DNA from 3 places in the Sporolactobacillus sp. KGMB 08714 genome. Region 1 is predicted to be linked to each of the others. Evidence: predicted binding sites of a transcription regulator. Region 1 holds the regulator's gene; each other region holds the start of a gene.
What was found. Region 1 encodes CtsR, which represses protease genes until heat stress. Its sites were predicted from a motif close to ATGGTCAATAAAGGTCAAACA; they were not measured.

Region 1 (10,026 bases):
TAAGCTCTTCGGCGCCGATGGTAGTGGGGGGCTGTCCCCCCGTGAGAGTAGGTCGCTGCCAGGCAATATGGAGGATTAGCTCAGCTGGGAGAGCGTCTGCCTTACAAGCAGAGGGTCATAGGTTCGAGCCCTATATCCTCCATTTTAGTGCCGGTCTAGCTCAATTGGTAGAGCAACTGAATCGTAATCAGTAGGTTGGGGGTTCAAGTCCTCTGACCGGCATTTTATTTATGAGCCACTAGCTCAGGGGTAGAGCATCTGACTTTTAATCAGAGGGTCGAAGGTTCAAATCCTTCGTGGCTCACCATTTATCAATTGTATTACTATGCGGAAGTAGTTCAGTGGTAGAACATCACCTTGCCATGGTGGGGGTCGCGGGTTCGAATCCCGTCTTCCGCTCCATTTGTTTTAATTTGTGTTGTGCCGGGGTGGCGAAATTGGCAGACGCACAGGACTTAAAATCCTGCGGTAGGTGACTACCGTGCCGGTTCGAGTCCGGCTCTCGGCACCATTCATTCTGTTTTGCGCCCTTAGCTCAATTGGATAGAGCGTCTGACTACGGATCAGAAGGTTGGGGATTCGAGTTCTCTAGGGCGCACCATATCGGGAAGTGGCTCAGCTTGGTAGAGCACCACGTTCGGGACGTGGGGGTCGCAGGTTCAAATCCTGTCTTCCCGATCTTTTTTTGTCTTTTTTTAGATGGGGCCTTAGCTCAGCTGGGAGAGCGCCTGCTTTGCACGCAGGAGGTCAGGGGTTCGATCCCCCTAGGCTCCACTTAAGCAAGAATTCCTGACAGACGAATCGATGGCTGAGTTCAGGAAAGAGAAGGTATCTCATGAGTCTATTCAGGCTTTGAGATGCCTTTTTCATTTTGCCTGATATTTTGGAGGAAGAATGTTTCCTCGCTTGAAAAGGGCTGAGCGATTTGAGGAGCGCCCGGGTTAAAGTCATTTTCTGATCGCTTGGTAAAAAATCGATGGGGGAATTTTTTTAGCTGTTCGTCATTTGGGCATCGCCGATGGATTTAATATTAATGATCACGGTCGCTCATCATGAACGCCCGGGAATGGACAATGCTGTCCGGCAAATTAACAGAATAAAATAAATGTGAATAATCTGAATATAACAGCCGGGTTTTGTTCATGTTTGTTCCGTCATCAGTAGAGCAGTCTTTTTCGTTGGCATGAATCCGGGTCAGCAGTCTGAGTACCCGGCACGGGAACGGTTTTTTCTGATCGGCGGATTAGAAGCACGCAGAGTGGAGCGGCCCGGCGGAGTGGGGGGAGTCCGTCAGAAGGAAGGTTGATTATTTGGTAAATATCATTCATAATTGAATTATAGTCAAAGTTAGTCAAAGTCAGGGAGGAGATGCCTCCGATGAGGAACATATCTGATATCATTGAAAAATATATAAAAGAAATCCTGGATTCAAGCGATATCATTAAATTGAAAAGAAGCGAACTGGCGGAAAAATTTCAATGCGTTCCCTCACAGATAAATTATGTACTGAAGACACGTTTCTCTATTGAAAGAGGTTACGTGGTTGAAAGCAAACGCGGAGGAGGGGGATACATTCAGGTTATTAAGGTACGGCCGGTTACGGATGCGGATTTGATTGACGAAATGATTGGTCTGATCGGTTACAGGTTGACAGAAAATATGGGTGAATCGATAATTCTTCATTTGCTTGAAGAACAGGTCATCAATGAACGCGAGGCAAGGCTGATGATGAGCGCCATCGATCAGACGATTCCTGACCTGGGTGTCCCTTTAAGAGACGAAGTGCGTGCGAATATTTTAAAGGCCATGCTTCAGTCACTGACGTATAAACGCTGAAGGGCAGCCGGCCGTTGCTTAAAAAGCCGCAGAGGCTGTCGAAGGGCAATCGAAAATGCTTGCTTTTTTCCGTCGATCCGCCGGAGTTGCTGGGCTGGTTTAGTAAAATCGTACGGACTGGAAATAATAAATTCTCTGCCGCTTTTTAATATGGAATAAAATGTTTGACACGACGAATGAAACGTAATGAATCGTTCCGTACAATGCCGGAGTGCTGAAAAAGATACCGACCGCTTTTTTGTTTTTCCGGTTCACCGCAAGAAAGAGGAATTTATGAGTGATGCGGCGAAATAGTAATAAGCGGCGAACCCATCCATCCAAATAAAATGGATCGCGGGATAACAGTGTGTCAAGAACTGGAAGGGTGCTTCAACAGTCTGTCGTGATCGGGAGGAGCGTCTTCGATGAGCGGCCATTCCCGTAAAAATTTATTAAATAAGCGGATGTTAAGCGAAAAAAGTTGAAGATTTATAAGAGGTTCTCTACAATAGACAAAACGGGAGCAATGAGCAATGATTGCTTCCTGGGCGGTACGACCCGGCCTGTAGCCACTATCAAAAAATATTCAATTGAATATTTTACAGGTATGAGAGAATTTTGAAAGAAACGGCGGGTCATTATTATCGTTGCTAAATGAGTCGGTGAACGGAGAGTACGATTAAAGGAGGCCACCATTATGATGTTTGGACGATTTACGGAACGCGCTCAAAAGGTGCTTGCGCTTTCTCAGGAAGAGGCCATGCGGCTGGGGCACAACAATATCGGTACTGAGCACATACTGCTCGGTCTTGTCCGTGAAGGTGACGGAATTGCTGCTAAAGCTCTTATGGCTTTGAATCTTAGTCCCGAGAAGATCCAGAAAGAAGTAGAAGCTTTGATCGGCCGCGGGAACGAAATAGTTCAGACACCTCACTATACACCGAGAGCGAAACGGGTTATCGAGTTGTCAATGGATGAGGCGAGAAAAATCGGCCATTCCTATGTAGGAACGGAACATATCCTGCTGGGGCTCATTCGTGAAGGCGAAGGAGTGGCTGCCCGGGTGCTGAACAATCTCGGCGTCAGTCTGAATAAGGCCAGACAGCAGGTGCTGCAGCTGCTCGGAAGCCACGAGGCGACGTCCGGTGGGGCACAGGGGCGGGCTGCGGCACATGCCAGTACGCCGACGCTTGACAGCCTGGCACGCGATCTGACGGCGATGGCCAGCGAAGGCAGTCTCGATCCTGTCATCGGCCGCAGCAAGGAAATTGAACGTGTCATTGAGGTGCTGAGCCGCCGGACGAAAAACAATCCGGTCCTGATCGGCGAGCCGGGCGTTGGGAAAACGGCCGTTGCGGAAGGCCTGGCACAGGAAATTGTCAACAATGAAGTGCCGGAAATTCTCCGCGACAAACGCGTGATGACGCTGGATATGGGCACAGTCGTAGCCGGGACAAAATATCGGGGCGAATTTGAGGACCGTTTGAAAAAAGTGATGGACGAAATTCGTCAGGCAGGAAATATTATTCTATTTATCGACGAGCTGCATACGCTGATCGGTGCAGGCGGCGCTGAGGGTGCCATTGATGCGTCGAACATATTAAAGCCGTCGCTGTCGCGCGGAGAATTGCAGTGTATCGGAGCGACGACGCTTGACGAGTACCGTAAGTATATTGAAAAAGATGCCGCGCTGGAAAGGCGCTTTCAGCCGATTAAAGTCAAGGAGCCGACCAAAGATCAGTCGGTTCAAATATTGAAGGGATTGCGCGACCGCTATGAGGCGCACCACAGGGTCAAGATCACCGATGAAGCGATTGTTGCGGCCGTCTGGCTTTCCGATCGCTATATTTCCGACCGGTATCTTCCTGATAAAGCGATCGATTTGATGGATGAGGCTTCGTCAAAAGTCCGTCTCCGCTCTTATACGGCTCCGCCGAATCTTAAAGAACTGGAACAGCGGCTTGAAGCGGTCAGAAAAGAAAAAGATGCTGCGGTACAGAGCCAGGAGTTTGAGAAGGCTGCCTCATTGCGCGACAGTGAACAGAAGCTGAAGGAGCAGGTGGAGGTCAGCGAAAAGGAATGGAAAGAGAAGCAGGGCAAAGAGAATACCCAGGTTCTGCCTGACGACGTGGCTCTCGTCGTAGCCAATTGGACCGGCATTCCGGTTGTCCGGCTTGAGCAAAAAGAAAGCGAACGGCTGCTTCACATGGAAAACATCCTTCACAAGCGTGTCGTCGGACAGGATGAAGCCATTAAGGCGATTTCTCACGCGATCAGGAGAGCACGGGCCGGTCTGAAGGATCCGAAGCGGCCGATCGGTTCATTCATTTTTCTCGGACCGACAGGGGTCGGCAAAACCGAGCTGGCGCGGGCGGTTGCCGAAACGCTGTTCGGCGATGAAGAGGCCATTATCCGTATCGATATGTCGGAATACATGGAAAAACATACGACATCCAGACTTGTCGGCTCTCCGCCGGGATATGTCGGCCATGAAGAGGGCGGACAGCTGACGGAAAAAGTCCGCCAGAAGCCTTATTCGGTTATTCTGTTCGATGAAATTGAAAAAGCGCATCCCGATGTCTTCAATATTCTGCTTCAGGTGCTGGATGACGGACGTCTTACAGATTCCAAGGGACGGACGGTTGATTTCCGCAACACGGCAATTATTATGACATCCAATGTGGGTGCGAGTGAACTGAAACGAAATAAGTATGTCGGTTTTGCGGTCGGCGGGGAAAACCATGAGTACAAGGAAATGAAAGATAAGGTCACAGGCGCGCTGAAACGTGCTTTCAGACCGGAGTTTCTCAACCGAATCGATGAGATCATCGTTTTCCATGAACTGACGAAACCTCAGTTGTTGGAGATAGTCTCTATGCTGGCGGAACATCTGAGAAACCGTCTGTCGAGCCAGGGGATTGTCATCGAGCTGACCGATGCGGCAAAAACACAGATTGTCGAGGAAGGCTATGATCCGGAGTATGGGGCAAGGCCTCTGCGCCGCGCGCTTCAGCGGCGCGTCGAAGACAAATTGTCCGAAGAGCTGCTGAAGGGCAACATTGCAAAAGGAACAGATGTTGTGATTGATTATAAAGACGGGGTATACGAGGTCATTAAGAAAGAAGAAGCCGTGGCAAAATCCTGAGACACGATTTTTCCGGGATGATCTGCCGCGCGAGAAGAAGCCAAAGTGATCGACAAGCCTTGGCTTCTTTGCGTGTTTTAAAAAAAAATCGGGCTTATTTTACGAGACAGTGCTGAAAGGTGATTCATTAAATGGCAAAAACAAAAACGGTTTTTGTCTGTCAGGAATGCGGCTATGAGAGCCCGAAATGGATGGGGCGCTGCCCGGGCTGCCAGAACTGGAATACGCTGGTTGAGGAGACAGTACGCCCTGTCGAATCGGCGGGACGCGTGCATCAGCGGCGGGACAGCAAGCCCTCCCTGCTGACGGATGTAGAATTGGAAGAAGAACCGAGAATACTGACCGGGATGAAAGAATTTAACCGTGTGATGGGCGGCGGAGTCGTGCCTGCTTCGCTTACCCTTGTCGGCGGAGACCCGGGCATCGGCAAATCGACGCTTCTTCTGCAGGCCTCCGATCAGCTTGCGCGAAATGGGCGGAAGGTTCTCTATATTTCGGGAGAAGAGTCGCTGCGCCAGACGAAGATGAGGGCCCGTCGGCTCGGCATTACTTCGGACTGCCTGTATGTACTGGCGGAAACAGATATTCATCAGATTGAGGCCCATCTTCAGGATGTCCGGCCGGAGATCCTGATCATTGATTCAATCCAGACTATTTATAATTCCGACATGTCTTCGGCTCCCGGAAGCATTTCACAAATTAAAGAATGCACCGGAGAGCTCATGCGTCTTGCGAAAACAAGCGGCATCGCAGTTTTCATTGTCGGCCATGTCACAAAAAACGGCGCGCTGGCCGGACCGAGGACGCTGGAGCACATGGTAGATACCGTTTTATATTTTGAAGGAGAACGCCATCATACATTTCGTATCCTGAGGGCGGTTAAAAACCGCTTCGGTTCAACGAATGAAATGGGTGTTTTCGAAATGAAAGAATCCGGACTGAGCGAAGTCGCCAATCCTTCTGAAATCTTTCTGCAGGAACGGACGAAGGGGGCGGCCGGTTCCGCAATCGTTGCTGCAATGGAAGGCACCCGTCCGGTCCTGGTCGAGGTCCAGGCTCTGGTGACACCGACCAGCTTCGGTTATCCGCGCCGGATGGCAGCCGGTATGGACAGCCACCGGGTTTCGCTGCTGATGGCCGTTCTCGAGAAACGGGTCGGTCTGCTGCTTCAGAATCAGGATGCCTATATTAATGTCGCCGGCGGGATTAAGCTGGATGAACCGGCCATCGATCTGGCGGCAGCGATCAGCATCGCCTCCAGTTTCCGCAACCAGCCGACACAGATTACGGACATTTTTATCGGCGAAGTCGGCCTGACCGGCGAAGTGAGGCGCGTCTCACGCATTGAGCAGAGGGTGAACGAGGCTTATAAGCTGGGCTTTTCAAGAGCCTATATTCCGGAGAAAAATCAGGGCGGGTGGTCTCCCCCGAAAGGAATGCAGCTCGTCGGTGTTGCTTCGCTTAACCAGGCCATCGATCTTGCGCTGGGCGGTTCGGAAGATCTTAAACCCGGATCCGAATTCTTTCCGTCCGATTTATAAATATACGGCGGATAAGTTCTCGGGAAAACGATGAATTTTGAAATGATCATGTTTCAAACGAACATAATGACAGAAGCAAGTTTTGATTTTGTCATTTTGTCTATACTGCTTAGAGGAGGTGATTGGATATGTTGAAACGAATGATTCAGCTATTTTTTATTCTATTGGGCGGTACATTAGGTTTTGTCTATATACCAAAAGTGATTCTTCTGTTGAATTTCGGAAGCGGGATCCCGGATTGGATTGCTTCCCCGTTTACGGGGATGGTCATCGGTGCTGTGATTTTAGCTTTATTAACTTTTTGGTTTGTGGACTCATTGACAGATTTGATAAAAACTTTCGAGGACAGAATAATAAAGGTACCGGCGATCGATGTTGTGTTCGGTACGATCGGTCTTGTCTTCGGCCTTGTGATTGCTTTCCTGATACAGTTTCCCCTGGAGAGCCTGAACATTCCGGGAATCAGCACGGTGCTTCCGATCTTTGTGTATGTTTTCTTAGGTTATTTCTTTTTCCAGGTCGGCTTTAAGAAGCGTGATGAGCTGCTGAACCTTTTTCATTTGCCGAACCGATCGAAGGAACGAAAGAAAGATGCCCGCCCGGAATTGCAAAAGCTGAACGGAATCAGTCCTTACAAAATTTTTGATACGAGCGTGATCATCGACGGAAGAATTGCGGATATTTGCCAGACAGGATTTTTGGAAGGAACGATGGTTATTCCGCATTTTGTACTCGAGGAGCTGCAGCATATAGCGGACTCTTCGGACGTCCTGAAACGGAATCGCGGCCGGCGGGGACTGGATATTCTCAATAAAATTCAAAAAGACCATTTGATTGACGTTGATCTTTATGAGGGCGACTATGACGACATCACGGAAGTGGACAGCAAACTTGTCCGGCTTGCCAAAGAGGTAAGCGGCGTGGTCGTGACCAACGATTTTAATTTAAATAAAGTCTGCGAGTTTCAAGGGGTTCACGTGCTGAACATCAACGACCTGGCCAACGCGGTCAAGCCGGTTGTTCTCCCCGGGGAAGAACTCCGTGTACAGGTTATTAAAGACGGGAAAGAGCAGAATCAGGGTGTCGGGTATCTTGACGACGGTACAATGATTGTGGTAGAAGAAGGACATAGGTATATTGGCAAAACCATTGAAGTGATCATAACCAGTGTGCTGCAGACATCGGCAGGGAGAATGATTTTTGCCAAACCCAAATTGCTTGAAAAGGCGCTTTGATTTTGCATAAAGCGAAAGCAGGGCGGCTGTATCCGGGGGCTTAGCAGATGAATTATCGAGTGGTGATCGTTGCGGCAGGGCAGGGCACGCGTATGGGAGCGGAGATGAATAAGGTCCTGCTTACTTTGCGCGGAATCCCCGTCATTATATATACACTCCGCGTGTTTGAGAAGGATCCCGACTGTGCGGGGATTGTTCTTGTCATCAGAGAATCCGAGAGAAAAACTTTTGATGAATTGATCCGCAAATATCGCATCAGCAAAGTGACCGAAATGACGGCAGGCGGAAGAGAACGTCAGGAAAGTGTTTATAACGGACTGATTAGACTGGGAGACTATCAGGATCAGATCGTGATGATTCATGACGGCGCCCGTCCGTTTGTTACGAGAAATCAGATTGTGAGGGTCGCCGAAGCGGCAGACCGCTGCGGCGCGGCACTTCTGGCCGTCCGGGTAAAAGACACGATCAAACAGGTGGCCTATCACAAAGTAAGTCAAACATTGGAACGCGAGAGCTTGTGGGCGGCGCAGACCCCGCAGGCTTTTCGCATGTCCGTCATTATGCAGGCGCATCGTGCCGGCAGGGTGAAGCATTTCAGGGCAACGGACGACGCTTCGCTTGTTGAACAGCTCGGCCGGGCGGTGGAAGTGGTTGAAGGCAGTTATCGCAACATCAAGCTGACGACGCCGGAAGACATGATCATTGCGGAAAAGTTCGTTCAGGAAGAGGAGAAAGCAGATGCGAATAGGCCACGGGTTTGATGTCCACCGATTTGCGGAGAATAGAAAACTGATTGTGGGCGGCGTTGTCATTCCCTACGGGTTGGGACTCGCCGGGCACTCCGATGCAGACGTTCTGCTTCATGCGATCAGCGACGCGCTGCTCGGGGCCGTCTGTGAGGGGGACATCGGCGGGCACTTTCCCGATACGGATGAGGCCTACAAAAACGCCGATTCAAAAGTACTTTTGGCGGAAGTGATGTCCGTTGTCCGAAATAAAGGGTACGATGTCGGAAATATTGACAGTGTCGTGATTGCGCAAAAGCCTAAATTTGCTCCATATATTCAGGAGATGCGCCGGACGATTGCCGGCGTTTTGCACACAGATCGGGATCGGGTCAATATTAAGGCGACGACGACCGAAAAAATGGGTTTTACCGGACGAGGGGAAGGCATTGCTGCCGAAGCCGTCTGTCTCCTGGAAAAAATTGAACGAAATTGAGCCGGCAGGCATGATCCGTGTTAGAATAAAAAAGAATAACGGAAAGTGGTGAAAGCAGTGGCCAATGAAGTGAGGGTACGCTATGCACCGAGTCCGACCGGATTCCTGCATATCGGCAATGCGCGTACCGCGATTTTTAACTATCTGTTTGCCCGCCATGCGGGTGGCAAGTTTATCATTCGTATCGAGGATACCGACCAGAAACGAAACGTCGAGGGCGGGGAAGAAAGCCAGCTGAAATATCTGAAGTGGCTGGGGCTTGAATGGGATGAAAGTGTTGATGTGGGCGGTGAATACGGCCCTTATCGGCAGATGGAACGGCTGGATATTTATAAAAAGTACTGGCAGGAACTGCTGGATAAAGGCTTGGCCTATAAATGCTACTGTACGGCAGAGGAGCTTAAGGCTGAACGTGAATCGCAGATGGCCCACGGCCAGACACCGGGGTATTCGGGAAAGTGCCGTCATCTGACGGAGGAGCAGAGAGCGCAGCTTGAAGCGGAAGGCAGAAAACCGACCATCCGTTTTCGGGTGCCGGCCGATCAGAAAATTGATTTCGACGATATTGTAAAGGGACATGTATCATTCAGCACGAACGATGTCAGCGACTTTGTCATTGTTAAACAAAACGGTGTGCCGACTTACAATTTTGCCGTTGTCATCGACGACCATTTAATGAAAATGACTCATGTCCTTCGCGGGGAAGAACACATCTCCAACACACCGAAGCAGATCATGCTTTTTCAGTCATTCGGCTGGGAGGCGCCCGTATACGGACATATGACGTTGATTGTCAATGAACATCATAAAAAGTTAAGCAAACGGGACAACAGCATCGTTCAGTTCATTGAACAGTATAAAAACATGGGCTTTCTGCCTGAAGCGCTGTTTAATTTTATCACGCTGCTGGGCTGGTCGCCGAAGGGCGAAGAAGAGATCTTTTCACGGGAAGAATTTATCAAGCTGTTCGATGCCGACCGGCTGAGCAAGTCTCCCGCAATGTTTGACAAGTCTAAGCTCGAATGGATGAACGGACAGTATATTAATAAAATTTCGGCAGAAGATTATG
Region 2 (10,026 bases), on a different contig from region 1:
ACGTAGAGATCCGCTTCCGGGAGCTCCCGTTTAAAGTCGTCAATGACCTTGCTAATTGTCAATTCTTCATTATAGCAAGGGATCAGTACAGCAATTTTCATCGTTTACACTCCTCGTCCATACGACTATTCAGTCAATCATTATAGATTATATCATTAATAGGCGTGCAGAATATGTATATTTTTAATTCTGTTTGTGGGCGGCGGGATGTTGATTTATAATACCATTAGCAATCATAAAATCGGTGCCGGCTTGCTGCTTTTTAATCCGGTACACGGATTTAAGTGTGGAGAAATTATTTTGAGAGAGAAAGAGGTTTTTGCCGACATGAAAGTCCCGAAAATCAGCGTTATCGTTCCGATATATAACGTGCAGCGCTATCTGGAGGACTGTCTGGATTCTTTAAACAAACAGACTTTCAAGGATTTCGAGGTCATTATGGTGAATGACGGTTCCACCGACAGGAGCGGCAGGATCATGCACCGCTATGCGGATGAGCACGCCAATTTTTTTGCCCATGACAAAACGAACGGGGGTCTTGGACAGGCAAGAAATTTCGGATTGCAGTTTGCAAGGGGCGAATATATTGCTTTTATGGATTCGGACGATCTTCTCGATTCGGAAGCCTATGAAAAAATGATCGCTCTTGTCGAAGAAACACATTCGGATATGGTGATCGGAAACGTCGTCCGTTTCAATTCATTCAAAGAATTTCCTTCGGTCCTCCATCAGAAGGTCTTTACGAAGAAGAAGCTGAAAGCGCATATTACAAGAGATTATGAACTGGTTTACGATACGACCGCGTGGAACAAGCTGTATCGGCGCTCGTTTTGGGAGGAGCACCGTCTGTCGTTTCCGGAGCACATGCTTTATGAAGATATTCCGGTGACTTTTCCCGCTCATTATCTGGCAAATTCCGTGGACGTTCTTGACGATGTCGTTTATTATTGGCGCTCCCGCGATTTCGGCGACCAGTCGATCACGCAGAATCGAACGGATATCAAAAATCTGACAGACCGGCTGAAAGCCGTCGACCTGCTGAACGCTTTTTTCGAGAAACATCATATTGAAGGCGGGCTGAAAGCTGCAAAGGACTATAAAATCCTAAATACCGATCTGCTATTATATCTGAACAAACTGGATGAAGCCGACGATCCCTATGTCGACATGTATCTGGAGCGGGTGTCCCGTTATCTGCAGACCGTTCCGGATGAAAGCCTGCTTCAGCTCTGGCCGATCGACCGGATCAAGTATTTTTTTGTAAAAAAGAGGGACAAACAGCGAGTGCTTCGTCTGCTCGGCTATCAGCACAGCGGCGAAATGAGCCGGCTGAAAATTGCGCGGCGCGACGGCCATTATTATGCCGACTATTTGTATCATGAACAGGTGCCGCAGCCGCTGCTGCTGATCGACGACAATCTGCAGATAAAGCGGAAGACGCGCAAAGTGTCCTGGCAAGGGCGGCGGCTGACCGTCGAAGGATACGGATACATTGAAAAAATCGATGTTCCGCACCGGTCGGCTGTCGCAGTGCAATTTTCCCTGCTGAACGAAGAGAGCGGACTGAGGCTGCCGATTGAAAAGGCCGAAGTGAAGCGATACCTGCCGAACACGATCATGCACGGGATTCTGGCGAAAAAAAAATACATGCCCTTTAAGTTTGTCTATAATTATAATTGGTCCGGTTTTGCACTCTCCATTCCGTTCGACCGGGCACCGTTCGATCAGATTCCCTACGGCAGTTATGTGATTGAAGGGAAGATCATCGCGGGCGGACTGACACGCACCTTCTTTGTCGGGTCTCCGGTGAGAGGGAGCAGAACGCGGCCGGATTTTATCAATGATCAAAAACAGACGATCCATATTGCTTACAGCGGCAACTGGGATCTGCATATTATCAAGGAAAAAATAGACAACGTCATTAAAAGCGTGGAAATCGGCTCATCTGAAATCCGTCTGGCCGGCCGCGTGTCCGATCCTGATCAGGCAGACACTCTGAACATCAAGAATAAAGAGAGTGGTGTACGTCTCAGTTTCCAGCCGGCATCCGGGCAGTCTCCGTTTGAGATCGGCATTCCGGCCCGGACGTTTGCCGCAGAAGAGCATCTCGGCGAGTGGGATGTCTCCCTATCGATGATTGACGGGACAAAAAGCCCGGTCGTCTTCGGGAAGGGCAATGAAACCATCGGCGACATCGGTTTTGCCGAAGCGGCGGTCCGGGTGCGGCCGAGCGGGCATATGTACCTTCTTATTCAGAAATACGGAGCTGAGCTGCTCGACGTGGCCGCTATTAATAGAAAAATGATCAGGCTGTCTGTGGCGGCTCCCTTTCCGTTTGCCGAACGGGATGGGGTGGCGGACAATCTGATGCTGACACTGCAATCACACGATCAAAATGAAGTGCGCAGCTTTTCCCTGAGCCGGACCGGCCGGACGGATCCGGTCGGCCGGCCGATTCTTGAAGGGCGGATCGATCTGAGTCAGGAAATGAATCCGGAAAACCTGAAATATCGGGATTTCAGCCTTTTTCTGACCGATCGCCGCAACGATGGAAATCCTTCCTGCAGTTATGAGATCTATTCGGATCAATTGCTCAAAGAACCGGTATCCATCGTGTTCAACAAGGTTATCTATGCATTCAGGCACACAAACGATCGTACGCTTTCGCTCAGCCTTGCGGCGAAATGGGGCTGGATCGAGCGGGGAAGATTACGGCGCGCGGTTCTGAGAAAGCTGTTCTACCCTGCGGCGCGGCGGCTGTTTCCCATGAAGCAAAAAACGGTCATTTTTGAAAGCTACTGGGGCAAAAATTTTGAATGCAATCCGAGAGCGCTGTATGAATACATCGATGCCCATTACCCGCAATATAAAACGGTGTGGAGCCTGCGCGACCCATTGACGCATATTGAAGGGCACGCCGTCAAAGTCAGAATGCATTCATTAAAATATTATTATTACATGGCGACTGCCAAATACTTTGTCAATAATGTCAATTTCCCGGATTTTTATCGGAAAAGAAAACAGGCGGTTGAGCTTCAGACGATGCACGGGACACCCCTGAAAACGCTCGGACTTGACGTTCCCGGAGAAATCAAACCGGGGAAACAGATGGAGATCTATCTGGCGAAAAACAGGCGCTGGGATTATTTATGCGTCCCGAGCGACTATGTCGGGAAAATCGCCGAGCGGGCTTTTGCGCACAGGGCTGAAGTGATTGAGACAGGCTATCCGAGAAATGACAAGTTATTTTACGATAATTCCGCGGAGAAAATCCGTGAAATTAAAGTCCGGCTCGGCATACCGACGGATAAAAAAGTGATTTTCTATGCACCGACGTGGCGCATAAAGAACCAGTTTAAAATGGAAATGGATCTTTCGAGATTAAAAGATTGCTTCAGCGGCGAATATGTTCTGCTCGTCAAGTTTCATCATTACGTGGCCGATGCCGTGCAAATCGACGAAAGGCAGACGGCCGGTTTCGTTTACAATGAAACGTCCTATGACGATATCAGGGATCTTTATCTGATTGCCGATGTCTTAATCACAGATTATTCGTCGGTGATGTTCGACTATGCCATTCTTGCACGGCCGATTATTCTGTTCACGTATGATCTGGAGCAATATCGTGATAACCTGCGCGGTATGTATTTCGACATCATTGAGAAAGCACCCGGTCCGGTCTGCCTGACCAATGACGAATTGATCCGCGAACTTCGGAACATCGGCCGTTTCAGAGAGAATTACGGCGACAGGCTGGATGCGTTCAGAGCGATGTTTACTTCCTATGATCACGGAAACGCCAGCGAAAAATGTTTTAATATCGTCTTCCAAAAGTGATCCGCTTTGCCGGCGGTTTTCCCGCGGCGGATTGAATTTTTTCAGAGAGGGAACTATAATGGCTTAACGGCCGGAAGGATTTATTTGCAGGACAGGCTGCCTTGAAAGGCAGCCGGAGAGGGGGAGCGGTATCATTGAAAAGGGTACTGACCTACGGAACGTTCGATTTGCTGCATTACGGGCACATAAATCTGCTGAAGCGTGCCCGGGCGCTCGGAGATTATCTGATTGTCGGCCTTTCAACGGATGAATTTAATGCTTTGAAACATAAGGAGGCTTACCACAGCTTTGAACATCGCAAATTGATTCTGGAAGCGATCCGCTATGTGGATCTCGTCATCCCCGAGAAAAACTGGGAGCAGAAAATTGATGACGTACAAAACTATCATGTCGATGTTTTTGTCATGGGCGATGACTGGAAAGGAAAATTTGATTTTCTCAAGGAGTACTGCCAGGTCGTTTATCTCCCGAGGACTGTCGGCATTTCGACTACAAAAATAAAACAGGATCTCTATTCGTTAAAAAATGATTAGAGAATGGTTGGTTGAAATTTATCTGTTTCTTTTTAAGATTTTTTTTGCTTTTTTTAAACTTTTTCCAAAAAGGGACAAAGTCGTTTTTGTCGCATCTTTCAGCGGAAATACAAGATATGTGGCCGAGGAATTCAGACGGGAACGCGTTCCCTGCAATCTCGTGTTCCTTTGCAGGAAAAACTGCCTTGCTGATTTTCGTGCGTGCGGCGGACGCGTGCTTCCTTTTGAAACAGCCGGTTTTCTTTCCCTGCTGCGTTCAGCCTTTCATCTGGCTACGGCCAAAACGGTTTTTGTCGATAATTATTTCGGCTTTCTTTCCGTCGTCCGCTTCAGAAAGGGCGTCTGCTGCATTCAATTGTGGCACGCATCCGGAGCACTGAAAACCTTTGGTCTGGAAGATCGGTCGGCCGCTCTCAGAACGAAGCGTGCGAAACGGCGTTTCAGACGTGTCTATCGCCGTTTCGACAAAGTGATCGTCGGATCCGATAGGATGGCCGGCATATTCATGCGCTCTTTCGGCATCGGAGAGGGGCGGATGCTGCGTACCGGAATACCGCAGACTGATTTCTTCTACACTTTTCACGACCGCCGCCGGCTATTTTCGGAAGACAGAGCCTGCATGGCACGGCTGCAGTCCAACGCCGTTTCAGCGGACGGCGCGGACGGATCGCTCCGGCCGGGGGAAAAAGCAGCTGAATGGGAAAGGGCAGCCAGCCTGAAAAAGAAAATCTTATATGCCCCGACTTTCCGGGAAGATGAACGGGATCATTTTCAGCTCCGGCTTGATCTCGAGCTGATGAAACGTGCGCTCGGCGAGGATTATATGCTTCTGATCCGCCTGCACCCGGCCGTCCGTGCTTCCTTTCGGATACCGGAACGCTGCAGCAGCTTCGCCTTTGATTGCTCAAACAGCGGGGATGTGAATGAATGGCTGCTGGCAAGCGATCTTCTGATTACCGATTATTCTTCGCTGCCCGTTGATTTTGCTTTACTCGGCCGCCCGATGATTTTCTATCCCTATGATCTGGAAGATTATGAAAAAAAGAGAGGTTTTCAGGGAAACTATCTGGACTGGGTTCCCGGTCCGGTCGCCTTCTCAACGGGCGATATCGTTTCTTTTATTAAAAAAGGGAGCTGGAATCTTGATAAGGTGGCCGCTTTTTCGGATCAGTGGAATACCTATTCGAAAGGGCATTCAAGCCGCAACGTGGTTCATTATGTAAGGAGGATAACGGACTTCGGCCAGTGACCGGGCGGAAACTATTCAGCGGGCAAAGGGTCCGGAGTTCTTATCAGGTTTCCGGAAAACGGGAGAACCGATTGTCGTGCGGAAGGTGAAAAATGGATGAAAACGGAAGGATCAATAAGGCTTCGTTTAAAGACGCACGCTGCCTTTCTTTTTAAAAAATGGGGACGTTTTGTCTTCCGCTGTGTCTACAGAGAATGTTTCAGGCTGTTGGGGCATCTTCCCGCGGACAGAAATCTGGTCATATTTGAAAGCTTTTTCGGAAGACAATACAGTTGCAACCCGCGGGCGATCTACGAGTACATGAGGGAGAACTGCCGGGATTACCGGCTGATCTGGAGCGCAGACCGGCGGCACGGGAGACTGTTTGAGCAGCACGGCGTGCCCTATGTCCGGCGCTACTCATTGAGATGGCTGCTGCTGATGAGCCGTGCCCGCTACTGGGTGACAAACATCCGCTTCCCGTCGTGGTTCTGCAAATCGAAGCACACGATTTATCTGCAGACATGGCACGGAACACCGCTCAAGCGGCTCGGGACGGATATTGAGCACGATCTGGCACCGGGTAAGGATGTGGAAAAATATAAACGTGATTTTGTGAAAGATTCCGGAATGTGGGATATTCTGATCTCTCCGAATCGTTATTCTTCCGATATTTTTACGCGTGCATTTGCCTTCGGGAAAACGCTGCTTGAAACGGGTTATCCGCGGAACGACTGCCTTTATCGAATGAATCGGAGCGATACCGTCCGGGCCGTCAAAGATAAGTGCGGACTGCCGCGGGATAAGAAAGTGATTCTTTATGCGCCGACATGGCGCGACGATCAGTTTGACGGCGCGGAACGCTACCGCTTTGACCTTCATCTCGATCTGGAGCGGATGCGCGGCCAGCTGGCGGATAATTATGTAATTATCCTGCGGATGCATTATCTGATCGCGGGCCGGCTTGACCTTGGGGCGTATGCCGGTTTTGCCTTTGATTTTTCGCACTATGACGATATACGCGATCTTTATCTGATATCCGATCTCCTGATCACCGACTATTCGTCCGTGTTTTTTGATTATGCGAATCTGAGGCGGCCGATGATTTTCTTTGCCTATGATATAGACAGATACCGTGACTTTCTGCGCGGATTTTACTTTGATTTCGAAAAGACGGCTCCGGGTCCGATCGTCAGAACGACTGACGAAGTGATTCAGGCCGTCAGAGAAACGGAACGTCCGGGCTTCCGGTTATCGGAAAATTTTGAACCTTTCTTTCGAAAGTTTTGTTCCCTTGAAGACGGCCGGGCAACGGAGCGGGTCGTCAGACGCGTGTTTGGCAGCGGCCCGGCCCAAACTGATTTTTGACGTTGTGAAGGCTGCCCATTTGTAAAAGTAAAATTAAATTAGAATTATTAAATAATATTCATTTTGAAATAAGACTTATCATGCCGGAAACGTGGTATAGTATAGATGTAAGAGGAATTAATATTAATTATTAAAGAGTATGGGAAGGTTGGTGGTGAGGATGTACAGAATACTGGTACCAGTCGATGGTTCCGAGCCTGCTTCACGCGCTTTACGGGAAGCGGTTACAATTGCGGAAGGCAAGCAAGAAGCAGAGATCACGTTGATTTATGTCAGCCCTTCTCCTGTGTATTTTCCGTTTTATTCGATGGTCGGGCCGTCATTGGATGCAGATGTGAAGGAAGTTGAAGAAAAAGAAGGCAACCAAATGCTGGATGAACTGATTGAAAAAGAATCGGCAAACACGAATATTAAATTTCACAAGAAACATTTATACGGAATTGCCGCGCAGGAAATCTGCGATTATGCGAATGATACGAAAATAGACATGATTGTCATGGGGAATCGCGGAATGGGAGCCTTCGGGCAAGTGATTCTGGGAAGCGTCAGCAATAAAGTGCTTCATCTGGCGGATTGCCCGGTCATGATTGTGAAGTAAGGCCTGCAAAGGGCGGCATGTACTCCTGCAAGCGAACATTGCTGGCAGGGGTTTTTCTATTGAAGCTTCGATTAAATGGGTGGGCTTGTGCAGGGAACCTTGAAATCGAAGTTATTTTTTTTGCCTAAACACTTGAAAGTCAAAAAAGGTCAGACTATAATAAAAGCATAAGGTCAAAGATGGTCAAACAAAGAGATGATCACACTGACCGTTGGAAAAGTGGAGGAGGCATAGCAAGTATGGTGCTTTGTGATGAATGCAAAATCAATCCGGCAGTTATAGAAATGAATGTCATTATTAATGGACAGCAGAAACATCTGCACTTTTGCGAGGAATGCTATATGAAAATGAGAAACAATATGAGTATGCCTTCGTTCTTTCAGGGCGGGGGAGCTTCACCGTTTGACGATCTTTTCAAAAGTTTTATGCAGCCGTCTTTTGCGGACCGGGAAAATAAGGCCCAGGAAAACGGAATGGCCTTTGACGGCGGACAGGCGCGGCCGTCGGGAGGCGGGCGCCGGGGCGGTTTCCTTGATCAGATCGGCCGCAATCTGACGGAAGCGGCCCGCAGGGGGAAAATCGATCCTGTCATCGGCCGCAACCGCGAGGTCCAGCTGGTTATTGAGACGCTGAACCGCAGAAATAAAAACAACCCGGTACTGATCGGCGAACCAGGTGTCGGCAAAACAGCGATCGCGGAAGGGCTTGCCCTTAAGATCGTCGAAGGGAAAGTGCCGGCCAAACTGGCGAATAAGGAACTTTATCTGATCGACGTTTCTTCTCTGGTAGCCGGCACCGGCATCCGCGGCCAGTTCGAACAGCGAATGAAACAGTTATTGTCCGAACTGGAAAAACGTAAAAATGTCATCGTCTTTATCGATGAAGTGCATCTGCTCGTCGGCGCCGGTTCCGCAGAGGGCGGCTCGATGGACGCAGGCAATATCCTGAAGCCGGCCCTTGCCCGCGGCGAACTTCAGATCATGGGTGCAACGACCTTGAAGGAATACAGAAAGATCGAGAAGGATGCCGCTCTTGAACGGCGTTTCCAGCCGATTATTGTGAATGAGCCGACGCAGGAAGAGGCTGTTCAGATTTTAAAGGGTCTTCAGTCAAGATATGAAAACTATCATCACGTCCGTTATAGCGATGAAGCGATCCGGGCCTGTGTCGCTCTGTCCTCACGTTATATCCAGGATCGTTTCCTGCCCGACAAGGCGATCGACCTGATGGATGAGGCCGGTTCTAAAATGAACCTCAATCTGACGCCGGTCGATACGGAAAGTGTTAAAAAGAAAATCGAGGAGATCTCTGCAGCTAAAACGCAGGCGACGAAGAATGAACGGTTTGAACAGGCGGCAAGGCTTCGCGATCAGGAACATGCCTATCAAAAGCAGCTCGAACAACTGGAAAAAATCAAGGCGAACGGCGCCGAGCCTCCGGTAACGGGCAATGAAGCGGTCGTCAATGAAGAACTGATTCAGCAGATTGTGGAGACGCGTACGGGCATTCCGGTCCGTAAACTGCAGAGCGATGAACAGAACAAGATGAGAAACCTGGCTGAGCATCTGAACGAGAAGGTGATCGGCCAGAAGGAAGCCGTTGAGAAAGTGGCCAGGGCCATCCGCAGAAACCGCACAGGCTTCCGCAAAACGACCCGTCCGATCGGTTCATTCCTGTTTGTCGGCCCGACCGGCGTCGGCAAGACGGAACTTGCCAAGACGCTCGCTTATGAAATGTTCGGTGAACGCGATGCGATGATTCGTCTCGACATGAGTGAATACATGGAGAAACATTCGGTCTCGAAACTGATCGGTGCGCCTCCCGGCTATGTCGGTCATGATGAGGCGGGTCAGCTGACGGAAAAGGTACGCCGCAAACCGTACAGTATTATCCTGCTTGACGAGATTGAGAAGGCGCATCCGGATGTAATGCATATGTTCCTTCAGATTCTGGATGACGGCCGCCTGACGGACAGCCAGGGGAGAACGGTCAGCTTCAAAGATACGGTCATTATCATGACCAGCAACGCCGGAATCAACAACAAATCGGCGACGGTGGGATTCGGTGCGACGGACAGCCGCGAGGATATGATCAAGCAGCTGGAAAACTACTTCCAGCCGGAATTTCTGAACAGGTTTGACGCGATCGTCAAGTTCAATTCTCTGACAAAAGACGATCTGCTGGCGATCGTCGACCTGATGCTGAAGGATATTGAAAGTGCGGCACAGACACAGGGCCTGACGCTGACCGTGACAGATGCCGCGAAGAAGAAGCTTGCCGAACTCGGTTATAATCCGGAATTCGGGGCACGGCCGCTGCGCCGCGTTCTTGAGGAAAAAGTCGAAGACAGCATCTCCGATTTGCTGCTGGAAAACAGCGGGGCCCAATCGATAACTGTAGATGAAGCCGGCGGCGAAATCAAAGTCGCAGCAAATCGTTAATATAAAGAAGGATTCTCCGCA
Region 3 (10,026 bases), on a different contig from region 1:
ATTTATGCAGCCGGGGATGTCCGCCAGAAAGAACTTCGCCAGATTGTCACGGCGACAGGAGACGGCAGCATTGCGGCAGACAACGCGCAGAAATATGTGGAAAAGATGAAGGATGTTTCGGCGGTAGGCTGAACAGTCCCGGAAAATGAGCCGGGCGGTCCGGCTGCCTGCCCTGATGTATATGAGACACGTTTTGACGGGCGGGATCAATCTTTTCATCGCTCTTTAATCTATATGTAATCGTTCTGAAACGTAAAAGGATTAATATAAAATAGGAATTGACCCCCTTTTAATATATAATATCAAGGGACACGGCAATCATTGCGTGTCGCTTTTTTTGTGTAAAAAAAGGGGATACGAAAAGGCGGGCGGAATTGAGCATTAGAAAAGCCGTGCCTTTAGCGTAAGCCGGAACCTTCCCTGCGAAGCCGCTCCCGGCCTTGTGATGGACAGGCCGCAGGACGCGGCGCCGATGTTCGGCCTTTTATCCGGACCTTCTTAAAAATTTTCTTTTTTTACTTTTAGTAAGCATAAGAAAAATAAGGCCTCGCTGCTTTTTCTTTGTGCGAAAAAATTCATAAAAGCCCGGACAGGCTTCTTTCACGGTGTTCAAACGGCATAGCTTCCGGCACCGGCACGCGCCGTCCGGTCCGGCGGGACACTTTCTCACTTTCTGAACCCCGAATTTTCGAGTATACTGTAAGAAAAGCGTTTCATCTTCGGGAACCGCCTGTTTCGCGAACCGAATCACGATACGCTTTTTCAATGAATTTACTGTTGACGGGACGGATGAAAGATGAAAGACATTCAAGTGGTGATTATTACCGGAATGTCGGGTGCCGGAAAAACGGTGGCGACCCGTATTTTTGAGGACCTGGGCTATTTCTGTATTGATAATCTTCCGCCGACCCTGATGCCTAAGTTCATCGATCTGATTGAAGACTCCGATTCGGACAAATTGAATAAAGTGGCATTGGTGATGGATTTACGCGGCAGGGAATTTTTCGATTCACTTTTTTCCTCGCTTGATGCCTTTAGCAAAGCCGAAAAAATCAGACCTAAAATACTGTTTCTGGATGCAAAGGATCAGACGCTTGTTCGGAGATACAAAGAAACCCGCCGCTCACATCCTCTCTCGCAAAAGGGACGCCCGATCGAGGGCATCCAGCTGGAACGGAAAAAGCTTGAAGAAGTGAAGGGGCTTGCTCAGTATTATATTGATACGACGGATATGAGCCCGCGCCAGCTGCGTGATCGGATTATCAGCGAGTTCGGCGGCGAGAGCGAGACGTTCCGTGTGAATCTGCTGTCCTTCGGTTTTAAGTACGGGCTTCCGATTGACGCCGATCTCGTTTTTGATGTGCGTTTTTTGCCCAATCCTTACTATATACAGCACATGCGCGCAAAAACCGGACTGGATCCCGATGTTTCCGAGTACGTCCTGAAATGGACGGAAACGCATCAGTTTCTTGGAAAACTGATGGATCTCCTTATCTTCATGCTGCCGCAATATAAACGTGAAGGAAAGGGGCAGCTCGTGATTGCGATCGGGTGTACGGGAGGAAAGCATCGTTCTGTCGCTCTTGCCGAGTGGATCAGTCAAAAACTGTCTGAAAATTATCCGACCAGTGTATCGCACCGGGACATTGAGAAAGGGAAATAAATAAAAATGGCCAATCGAAAAAAAGTTGTCGCGATCGGCGGCGGAACCGGACTGCCGGCAGTGCTCCGCGGTCTGAAGAAGTACCCCGTCGATATTACAGCGATTGTTACCGTGGCTGATGACGGCGGAAGCAGCGGCATGCTCAGGAACGAGCTGCAGATCCCGCCTCCTGGAGATATCCGCAACGTGCTTGTTTCATTATCCGATATTGAACCGGTGTTCGAAAAGCTGCTTCAGCACCGCTTCAGGACCGACAGCGGCCTGAACGGGCACTCTTTGGGCAATCTGCTGATTGCCGCCCTCACGTCGATTACCGGCGATTTTGTCAAGGGCGTCCGTGAAATGAGTCATATTCTCAATGTTCACGGAGAGGTGCTTCCCGCTGCCGATCAAAGCATCGTTCTCGGCGCGGTGATGAATGACGGAAGCATTGTTGAAGGAGAATCACGCATTCCCCAGGTGAATAAGAAAATCAAGCGCGTCTTTCTGAAACCGGACGATATCCGGCCTTTGCCTGAGAGTGTGAAAGCGATACGTGAGGCGGATATGATTACTCTCGGACCGGGGAGCCTCTATACGAGCGTTGTGCCGAACCTGCTGGTACCCGGGCTTGCTGCCGAGATCTGCCGATCGGGCGCACGGAAAGTCTATGTCTGTAATGTGATGACCCAGAAAGGGGAAACGGACGGTTTTTCCGCGTCCGACCATGTTGCTGTCATGAACCGGCATGTCGGGAAGCCGTTTATCGATACGATCATTGTCAACAATAAACCGATTGCACCGGATATCCTGAAGCGTTATGCCGCCGAAGATGCTGAACCGGTTTCTGTAGACAGAGAAAAACTCGAGGCAGAAGGCATTAATGTCATCAGCGCGCCCCTGATTAAGACAGCGGAAGGCGTTATCCGCCACAATGAGGCGGCAATCGCCAGTCTGCTGATGACGCTGTTTTCCGAGAAAAAAGTGTGAAAGTCGGGAGGTCTTGCCATGTCTTTTGCCGCGGATACGAAGAAAGAGCTGACTATGCTGGAGGTTGACGATTGCTGCGCACGGGCGGAACTGGCTGCGCTGACCCGGATGAATGGATTTGTATCGATTCGGAACAAGCATGTCGAGCTCGACATTGCGACGGAAAACGCGGCGATCTCCCGGCGTATTTACAGGCTGATTAAGCAGGTGTACAATTACCGGATTGAAATTCTTGTCCGGCGGAAAATGCGGCTGAAAAAAAATAATGTTTATATTGTCCGACTGAAGGAATCGGCCGGGCCGTTTCTGCGGGATCTGAAAATTATTGACGACAGCGGCCAGTTTACGCGGGAGATCGCTCCGGAACTTGTCGGGAAGAAATGCTGTCTGAGATCCTATCTTCGCGGAGCCTTCCTTGCCGGAGGCTCGCTCAATCACCCGGAGTCTTCCTATCATCTTGAGATTTTCTCGAATTATGAGGAACATACGCGTTCTTTAGCGAAACTGATGAATACGTTCGATCTGAATGTAAAGATGCTTGCCAGAAAAAACGGTTTTATTATCTACATGAAAGAAGGAGAAAAAATCACCGATTTTCTCAGCATCATCGGAGCGAACAAGGCTCTGTTCTATTTTGAAGATATACGCATTGTCAAGGACATGCGCAACTCGGTGAACCGGCTCGTCAACTGTGAGACGGCGAATCTGAACAAGACGGTCAGTGCCGCAATCAAACAAGTAGAAAACATCCGTCTGATTGAAAAGAGTGTAGGCCTCGAAGAACTTCCGGACAAACTAAGAGAGATTGCCGAACTCAGACTGAAGCATCCCGATGTTACTTTGAAAGAACTTGGCGAACTAGTCAATGGCGAGCCGATCAGCAAATCGGGAATCAATCACCGCTTTCGAAAAATCAACGCGATTGCCAGCAATATCCGGAAAAGCCGGCAATAAAATAATTGACGCACAGAAGAGGCGTCGCAGATGCCATATCGAAAGGGAGGGAAAATCAGTTGCTAGAAAAGACAGTGACCGTGCAGTTGAAGGAGGGGCTTCAGGCTCGCCCCGCCGCTTTGTTTGTCCAGGAGGCTAACCGCTTTCATTCTCATGTGACACTGGAAAACGACGGCAAAGTAGTCAACGTAAAAAGCATTATGGGTGTCATGAGCATCGCGCCTGCATTCGGGGAAGTGGTCGTTATCAGGGCAGATGGTCCCGACGAGCAGGAAGCGGTTGCGAAACTGGCGTCGTTTATTGAAAATAATCGTTGAAAAAAACTCCGTTTTCGACATGGAAAACGGAGTTTTTGTCCTCTTAAAAATGCTCAAATCCGGACGCTTTATTTTGACGACGTCAGAATTTCATCAATCAGGCCGTATTTTTTAGCCTCTTCAGCGGACATGAAATTGTCGCGATCGGTATCACGCGAAATAATATCATACGGCTGACCGGTTCTTTCCGCATAGATGTGGTTCAATTTCTCGCGAATCTTAAGAATCCGTTTCGCGTGAATTTCCATGTCGGAAGCTTGTCCCTGCATTCCGCCGAGCGGCTGGTGAATCATGATTTCGCTGTTCGGAAGAGCATAGCGTTTGCCGATTTCTCCGGCGGTCAGCAGGAAGCTGCCCATGGAGGCGGCCATGCCGATGCAGATGGTCGACACTTTAGGCTTGATATACTGCATCGTATCGTAAATCGCCATGCCGGCAGTAATGGATCCGCCGGGACTGTTGATATAAACTGAGATATCTTTTTCTGAATCTTCTGCGGCGAGGAAGAGCAGCTGGGCGACGACGGCGTTGGCTACGTTGTCGTCAATGGCCGTGCCCAGCATGATGATCCGGTCCTTTAAAAGGCGTGAATAAATGTCGTAAGCACGTTCACCGCGGTTTGTCTGTTCAATGACTGTCGGTATTAAAGGCATTGAACGAAACCCCCTTTTCACTTGGAATAAGATGACTTTCATATTACCAAAATTAATCATATACTAAAGGTCAATATAGGTCAAATTTTATTGCCTGGAAAAAATTCCTGCAGGGGCCGCCTCTTCTTCATGCATTTTCAGCTCATCAGAAAGCCGGGAACCGTTCTTGCCCCCGCGGGCAATGCCGCACCGGCCGTTCGTCGGCTCGAAAGGAGGGCCGGCTGTCTCCAGTTAACGATCCATTGCGCCGAAACGCTCTGAAGTCGCTCTGTTCAGGGAACAAATAGTCCCACCGGGAAAATCATTGATCCTTCATGATAAAAATGGAAGAGACTGGATAAACAGAAGAAAAACAAAAGAGCTTCAGCCATCACAGGCTAAGCCCTTTTGCTTCTTGTTTATATGATGCGCTCGAGAGGATTCGAACCCCCGACACATGGTACCGGAAACCATTGCTCTATCCACCTGAGCTACGAGCGCACATCTGTAAAAAAATTTTATTCACTGACATTTATCTATTCTAAGCGATTAACTTCCATTTTGCAAGGCCCATTTTTGAATCAGATTGATTTTTTATAAAATGGGTATCTCCTCAACTCATGTAACCAGTCAGGCCGCGGCGCAAAACACCATCGATTCTTACAAAAGCGTTCGCTTGCACGGAAGCCGGTTTATTCTTCCAAGTGTTCATATGATCGGCCGTTTATTTCTCCGAAGAAGGTGGGATATTTTGCACGGACAGGCATTAACATGGCGGAATCGCTCGATCGTTTTCTTCAGCCGGCCGTGTATTTCTGTGAAGCGTGACTAAAATCGCCGGGAAACGCCGGCATATCATCATTGGAACGCAAAATATCAACAATAGCGGTCAAAGAACCGGCAGAAAACAAACTGGAGTCATTAAGTGCAAATAATCAGGACAGAAAGATTGATTGATGGATCAGCTGTGGTCGGTTTTGACCCACTGGTGTGTCCGGTTTATCGGCCGTCGCACCGAATCGTTAGAAAGCCGCACCGAAACGCCGGGAAATCGCACCGAATCGGATCTAGGCCGCACCGAATCCGGCTATAGGCGCACCGAATTAGAGAAAAGCCGCGCCAAAACGCTGGGAAGCCGCACCGAACAGGAACGGCCGCACCGAATCGAGTTTAGGTCGCACCGAATCCGGCTACAAACGCACCGAAATAGAGGAAAGCCGCACCAAAACGCCGGGAAGTCGCACCGAGCAGGAACGGCCGCACCGAATCCGGGTACAGGCGCACCGAACTAGAGAAAAGGCGCACCGAATTCAACTGTGGCAGGGAGTTTAGCGGTTTATCGGTCGTCGCCGGCGCTTAATCGATCTTCACGGGTATACCCGTTTTACCGACCGCGGCAGCAGTTTACGGATCGCGGAAACGCTCTTCATCTTTTGCGAAACTGACGGTCAGGAAGAATCGGTCATCATTTGACGGCACAGCAGGAAAATGAGCCGGTTAAAGAGATAAAGAGATATATTTAATAATTGCCGGCATTCCGGATCGGCCGGTTTTCATAAGCTGCCCAATTTCCGCAGGGCCGGGAAAATTAGGTGTTCTCATTAGGGCGAGGCTAATCCCCAGCACATAGGTTATTAGTGTACTTTATAATGATGAGGAGGAACAAAAATTATGGAGGTTTCACCTTTTCCAATTAAACCAATGCCGGCCAATCCTTATGCGAAAATGCCGGAGATTAAGCCGGAAGCGAACCTGCCTGTCGCCAACCCTCTGGCTGCGGCGGGACACGTGAAAGGGGCTAAGAGTATGATCGGTCCGTACGGCTACGGCGCGAAACCGACCGCTTTGCCCGCAGCGTGTCCGTCAAACGAACTTCACTGCCCGCCGAAGCAGGGCGGTTCATTCTATGATCCCGCGAGTGTGAACGTTGAACATGTTTATAAACCGGTGATCGTTCAGCATATCCATCCGACACATACACGGATCATGACCCATTACATCTATGAACATCAGCATTATTATCCGCACACGCTTTCCCAGACGTGCGACGAGTGCCATTATGATGTGCAGTGCGGCAGGCCTTGTTTTCCAAAACCGCATTGCTGATCTTCCGGGCTTTCCGTGTTAAAACGGAAGGCCTCTTTTATTTTTAAAAAAATGTAAAAATTAAGCAGGTGATATACCGACAAAAGGTGCCATGTCCTGCAGCCTGTTCGGCCACCCGGCGCTCCATGCCCGACACAACGGAGCCTCCCGGAGGTTTGTTTGCCAGCCGGCAGGCTTTGCCGGCATGGCCGGATGTTCATTTTTCAAATGAAACCGTAGCCGCTTTTCCGACTCATTGGTATAATAAAAATAGAGAGGTGAGCGGAATGGGTCTGGCACTGGTTCAAAAACAGTCACTGAAACTGAAGATGGCGCCGGCATTGTATCAGTCGGTGACGCTGCTGCAGTTTAACAATGAAGAACTTTCCCAGTACATTCATGAAAAAGCGCTCGAAAACCCTCTTTTGCACGTTGAAGATTCCGATTTCCGGACCGACCGCCCCTATACGGCCGGAGACGGGGTCAAGAGTACGACGGAAGTCATCGAGGAAACGGTGGCCGGAACGAGCGATTTTCGCGAACTGCTCCATCGGGATCTCCACCAGCTTCGGCTGAATAAAAAAGTTATGGCCGCAGCGGATGTTCTGATTGACTGCCTGAACGATAACGGCTATCTGGACGAAGATCCTGAGAATCTGCTCGGCCGTTTCGGCCTGGATTCTGCGGCAATCGAAAAAGCGCTGGCGCAGGTCCAGTCGCTTGAACCGGCCGGAGTCGGCGCGCGCTCGCTTGCCGAATGCCTTTTGCTCCAGCTGAAGAAAAAGGCGCCGCGTCTGCCGCTTGCCGAGTTAATCCTTTCCGATTACTGCGATCGTTTTTTGACCGGGGATTGGGCGGAGCTTGCCGACATGCTCGGAACAACGGAAAAGGCGGTTCTTGACGCGGTGGCGGCGATCCGATCGCTGTCTCCGGTTCCCGTGAGCGCGATTCAGGCCGACCGGCCTCATTATGTGGTGCCCGACGTGACGATCGGCGTACATGACGGAAGGATCGTGTGCGAACTTGAGGATCGCTTTCTTCCAAAGGTATCTGTTGACCGCCAGGATTACGAGCAATATCTGAAAACATCGGACAGCGAAACAAAACGGTATCTCCATGAAAAAATTGAAGAGGCGACTTGGCTGCTGGCCGGTGTTTCCAAAAGAAAACAGACGATTATGATGCTGGCCGAAATGATGGCCGAAAGGCAAAAACGCTATTTTATGACCGGAGAAAAAGAGCATCTGCAGCCTTTTACTATGAAAACGGCGGCGGAGAGGCTGTCCGTTCACGAATCGACGGTCAGCCGTGCCGTTGCAAACAAGTACGTCCAGACTCCGTACGGGCTTTTTCCGCTGAAGAATTTTTTTGTCAGAGGTATCAAAACAGATCGGGGCGGCGCGTCGGTTTTTCACATTCAGTCCCGAATCAGGTACTTGATTGAACGGGAAAACAGAAGAAATCCTCTTTCCGACCAGCGCCTGGCCGGACTGCTTGCCGAGGAGGGACTCCGCTGTTCCCGCCGTGCCGTCACTAAGTATCGCCGGGCCTGCGGAATCGGTTCAACCGTCGAGCGGAGGCTATCTAAATAATAAATTTCCGGGGAGCGTAAGCAAACCGTGGAGGCCGGACAGACTATTTGGGACAAACAGTGTCCCTTAAAAAAAACAATAACCGGCATAAATACGACATTTTCAGTGTTTTAATGCAGCTTATCCGGGGAATACTTAAATTGAATGACGGACGCGTCCGAGAGGTTTGAAACAGGCCGGAAGATAGTGAAAAAGAGGTATCTTCAAAATTAACAGATAGTTAAATTCCCTGCAATTTGGCTTAGTAACAGCTTTCTTGCTATTTGTGACATTTTTGCGTCATTAAAAAGATCACACAAAAGTTTTACATGTTTTTACTTGTAAACATAATTGAAAGTTGTTATTATGATCATGGAGCAGATGGGACATAAAATGACTATGTGGGACATTTCACGACCGTCCAGGGTCGATTGAGGGGAATGCTGTGGAACGCTTGCTTGATCTTCAGAAAAAGCTCATCCCTGATGTCTTAGACATAATGTCCGGCCGCTACCGTATTCTTCATTCACTGCATATCCTACAGCCTATCGGCAGACGCAGCCTGTCTTCCCGCCTTGGGATGACGGAGCGCGTTCTGCGCGGCGAAGTTACTTTTCTCAGTCAGCAAGGACTCATCCATATGGCTTCAAGCGGCATGTATTTGACGAATGATGGAGAGGCTATTGTTAAGTCACTGGAAAAGGTGATGAAGGATATCTTCGGACTGAAGGATATGGAAAAAAAGTTGGAAGACGTACTCGGCGTATCCAAGGCAGTTGTTGTTTCCGGCGACAGCGATCAATACGCGCTGGTCAAGAATGAATTGGGTTTGGCCTGCGTCCGGGAAATCGAGCGCTCTCTCGGCGCAAAGGACATCATTGCGGTTACCGGAGGGTCAACGCTTGCGGCCGTCGCGGAAATGATGCATCCGCTGAAGAAGGCACATCAGGATTTGCTGTTTGTGTCGGCGAGAGGCGGCCTGGGCGTTAAGGTCGAAAATCAGGCGAATACGATCTGTGCTAAGATGGCCGAAAAGGCTGAAGGCCGCTATCATCTGCTCCACGTTCCGGATCAGCTCAGTGATGAATCCTATCACAGTCTGATTGAAGAGCCCAGTATTCATGAAGTTTTGCAGCTCGTCCATAGTGCGACGATTGTCGTTCATGGCATAGGCAGCGCAAAAACGATCGCTCTTCGCCGTCATGCCGGCGAAGAGCTCCTTACGCGGCTCGACACGGAACATGCTGTGGCCGAGGCATTCGGCTATTTCTTTGATCGAACCGGCCGCGTCATCCATAAAGTCCAGACGATCGGACTGCAGTGGGAAGATCTTTTTGGCGCCCGGGCAGTTATTGCTGTGGCCGGGGGGAAGTCTAAGGCTGAGGCAATCAAGGCTTACTTCAAGAAAGGCCCTGACTCCGTACTGATTACGGATGAAGGGGCTGCACAAGAGATTTTAAAAAATTTTTAAACCATTTAGGAGGTCATTATTGGTATGACAGTTAAAGTTGGTATTAATGGTTTCGGTCGCATCGGCCGTCTGGCTTTCAGAAGAATTCAGGACGTTCCCGAATTGGAAGTTGTTGCTATCAACGACCTGACAGATGCTAAAATGCTGGCAAATCTGCTGAAATATGATACGACCCAGGGCCGTTTCAACGGCGAAGTCAAAGTCGAAGAAGGCTATTTCGTCGTTAACGGCAAAAAAGTTCAGGTCCTTGCCAACCCTGATCCTTCACAACTGCCTTGGGGTGACCTCGGTGTTGATATCGTGCTTGAATGCACAGGTTTCTTTACTTCGAAAGACAAAGCGGAAGCTCATCTCAAGGGCGGCG

Region 2: a site for CtsR is predicted at 7,734-7,754, ahead of Q6A92_RS07295 (ATP-dependent Clp protease ATP-binding subunit). Genes of this name have one in related genera too.
Region 3: a site for CtsR is predicted at 4,623-4,643, ahead of clpP (ATP-dependent Clp endopeptidase proteolytic subunit ClpP). Genes of this name have one in related genera too.

Annotation. Positions count from the first base shown of each region.
Region 1 is NZ_JAUUBW010000024.1:6-10,031, forward strand. It holds tRNA gene Q6A92_RS11770 (tRNA-Val) at 70-142, shown strand; tRNA gene Q6A92_RS11775 (tRNA-Thr) at 150-222, shown strand; tRNA gene Q6A92_RS11780 (tRNA-Lys) at 233-307, shown strand; tRNA gene Q6A92_RS11785 (tRNA-Gly) at 328-402, shown strand; tRNA gene Q6A92_RS11790 (tRNA-Leu) at 423-511, shown strand; tRNA gene Q6A92_RS11795 (tRNA-Arg) at 525-601, shown strand; tRNA gene Q6A92_RS11800 (tRNA-Pro) at 605-678, shown strand; tRNA gene Q6A92_RS11805 (tRNA-Ala) at 702-774, shown strand; gene Q6A92_RS11810 (CtsR family transcriptional regulator) at 1,378-1,836, shown strand; gene clpC (ATP-dependent protease ATP-binding subunit ClpC) at 2,513-4,960, shown strand; gene radA (DNA repair protein RadA) at 5,092-6,501, shown strand; gene Q6A92_RS11825 (PIN/TRAM domain-containing protein) at 6,630-7,736, shown strand; gene ispD (2-C-methyl-D-erythritol 4-phosphate cytidylyltransferase) at 7,784-8,497, shown strand; gene ispF (2-C-methyl-D-erythritol 2,4-cyclodiphosphate synthase) at 8,475-8,957, shown strand; gene gltX (glutamate--tRNA ligase) at 9,015-10,026, shown strand, end outside.
Region 2 is NZ_JAUUBW010000012.1:242,377-252,402, reverse strand. It holds gene Q6A92_RS07325 (glycosyltransferase family 2 protein) at 1-101, opposite strand, end outside; gene Q6A92_RS07320 (bifunctional glycosyltransferase/CDP-glycerol:glycerophosphate glycerophosphotransferase) at 301-3,837, shown strand; gene tagD (glycerol-3-phosphate cytidylyltransferase) at 3,972-4,370, shown strand; gene Q6A92_RS07310 (CDP-glycerol glycerophosphotransferase family protein) at 4,378-5,619, shown strand; gene Q6A92_RS07305 (CDP-glycerol glycerophosphotransferase family protein) at 5,716-6,966, shown strand; gene Q6A92_RS07300 (universal stress protein) at 7,127-7,564, shown strand; gene Q6A92_RS07295 (ATP-dependent Clp protease ATP-binding subunit) at 7,807-10,005, shown strand.
Region 3 is NZ_JAUUBW010000073.1:113,310-123,335, forward strand. It holds gene trxB (thioredoxin-disulfide reductase) at 1-132, shown strand, start outside; gene rapZ (RNase adapter RapZ) at 797-1,663, shown strand; gene Q6A92_RS19280 (gluconeogenesis factor YvcK family protein) at 1,670-2,632, shown strand; gene whiA (DNA-binding protein WhiA) at 2,651-3,586, shown strand; gene Q6A92_RS19290 (HPr family phosphocarrier protein) at 3,646-3,903, shown strand; gene clpP (ATP-dependent Clp endopeptidase proteolytic subunit ClpP) at 3,972-4,556, opposite strand; tRNA gene Q6A92_RS19300 (tRNA-Arg) at 4,963-5,036, opposite strand; gene Q6A92_RS19305 (CotD family spore coat protein) at 6,207-6,641, shown strand; gene rpoN (RNA polymerase factor sigma-54) at 6,908-8,212, shown strand; gene Q6A92_RS19315 (sugar-binding transcriptional regulator) at 8,637-9,662, shown strand; gene gap (type I glyceraldehyde-3-phosphate dehydrogenase) at 9,687-10,026, shown strand, end outside.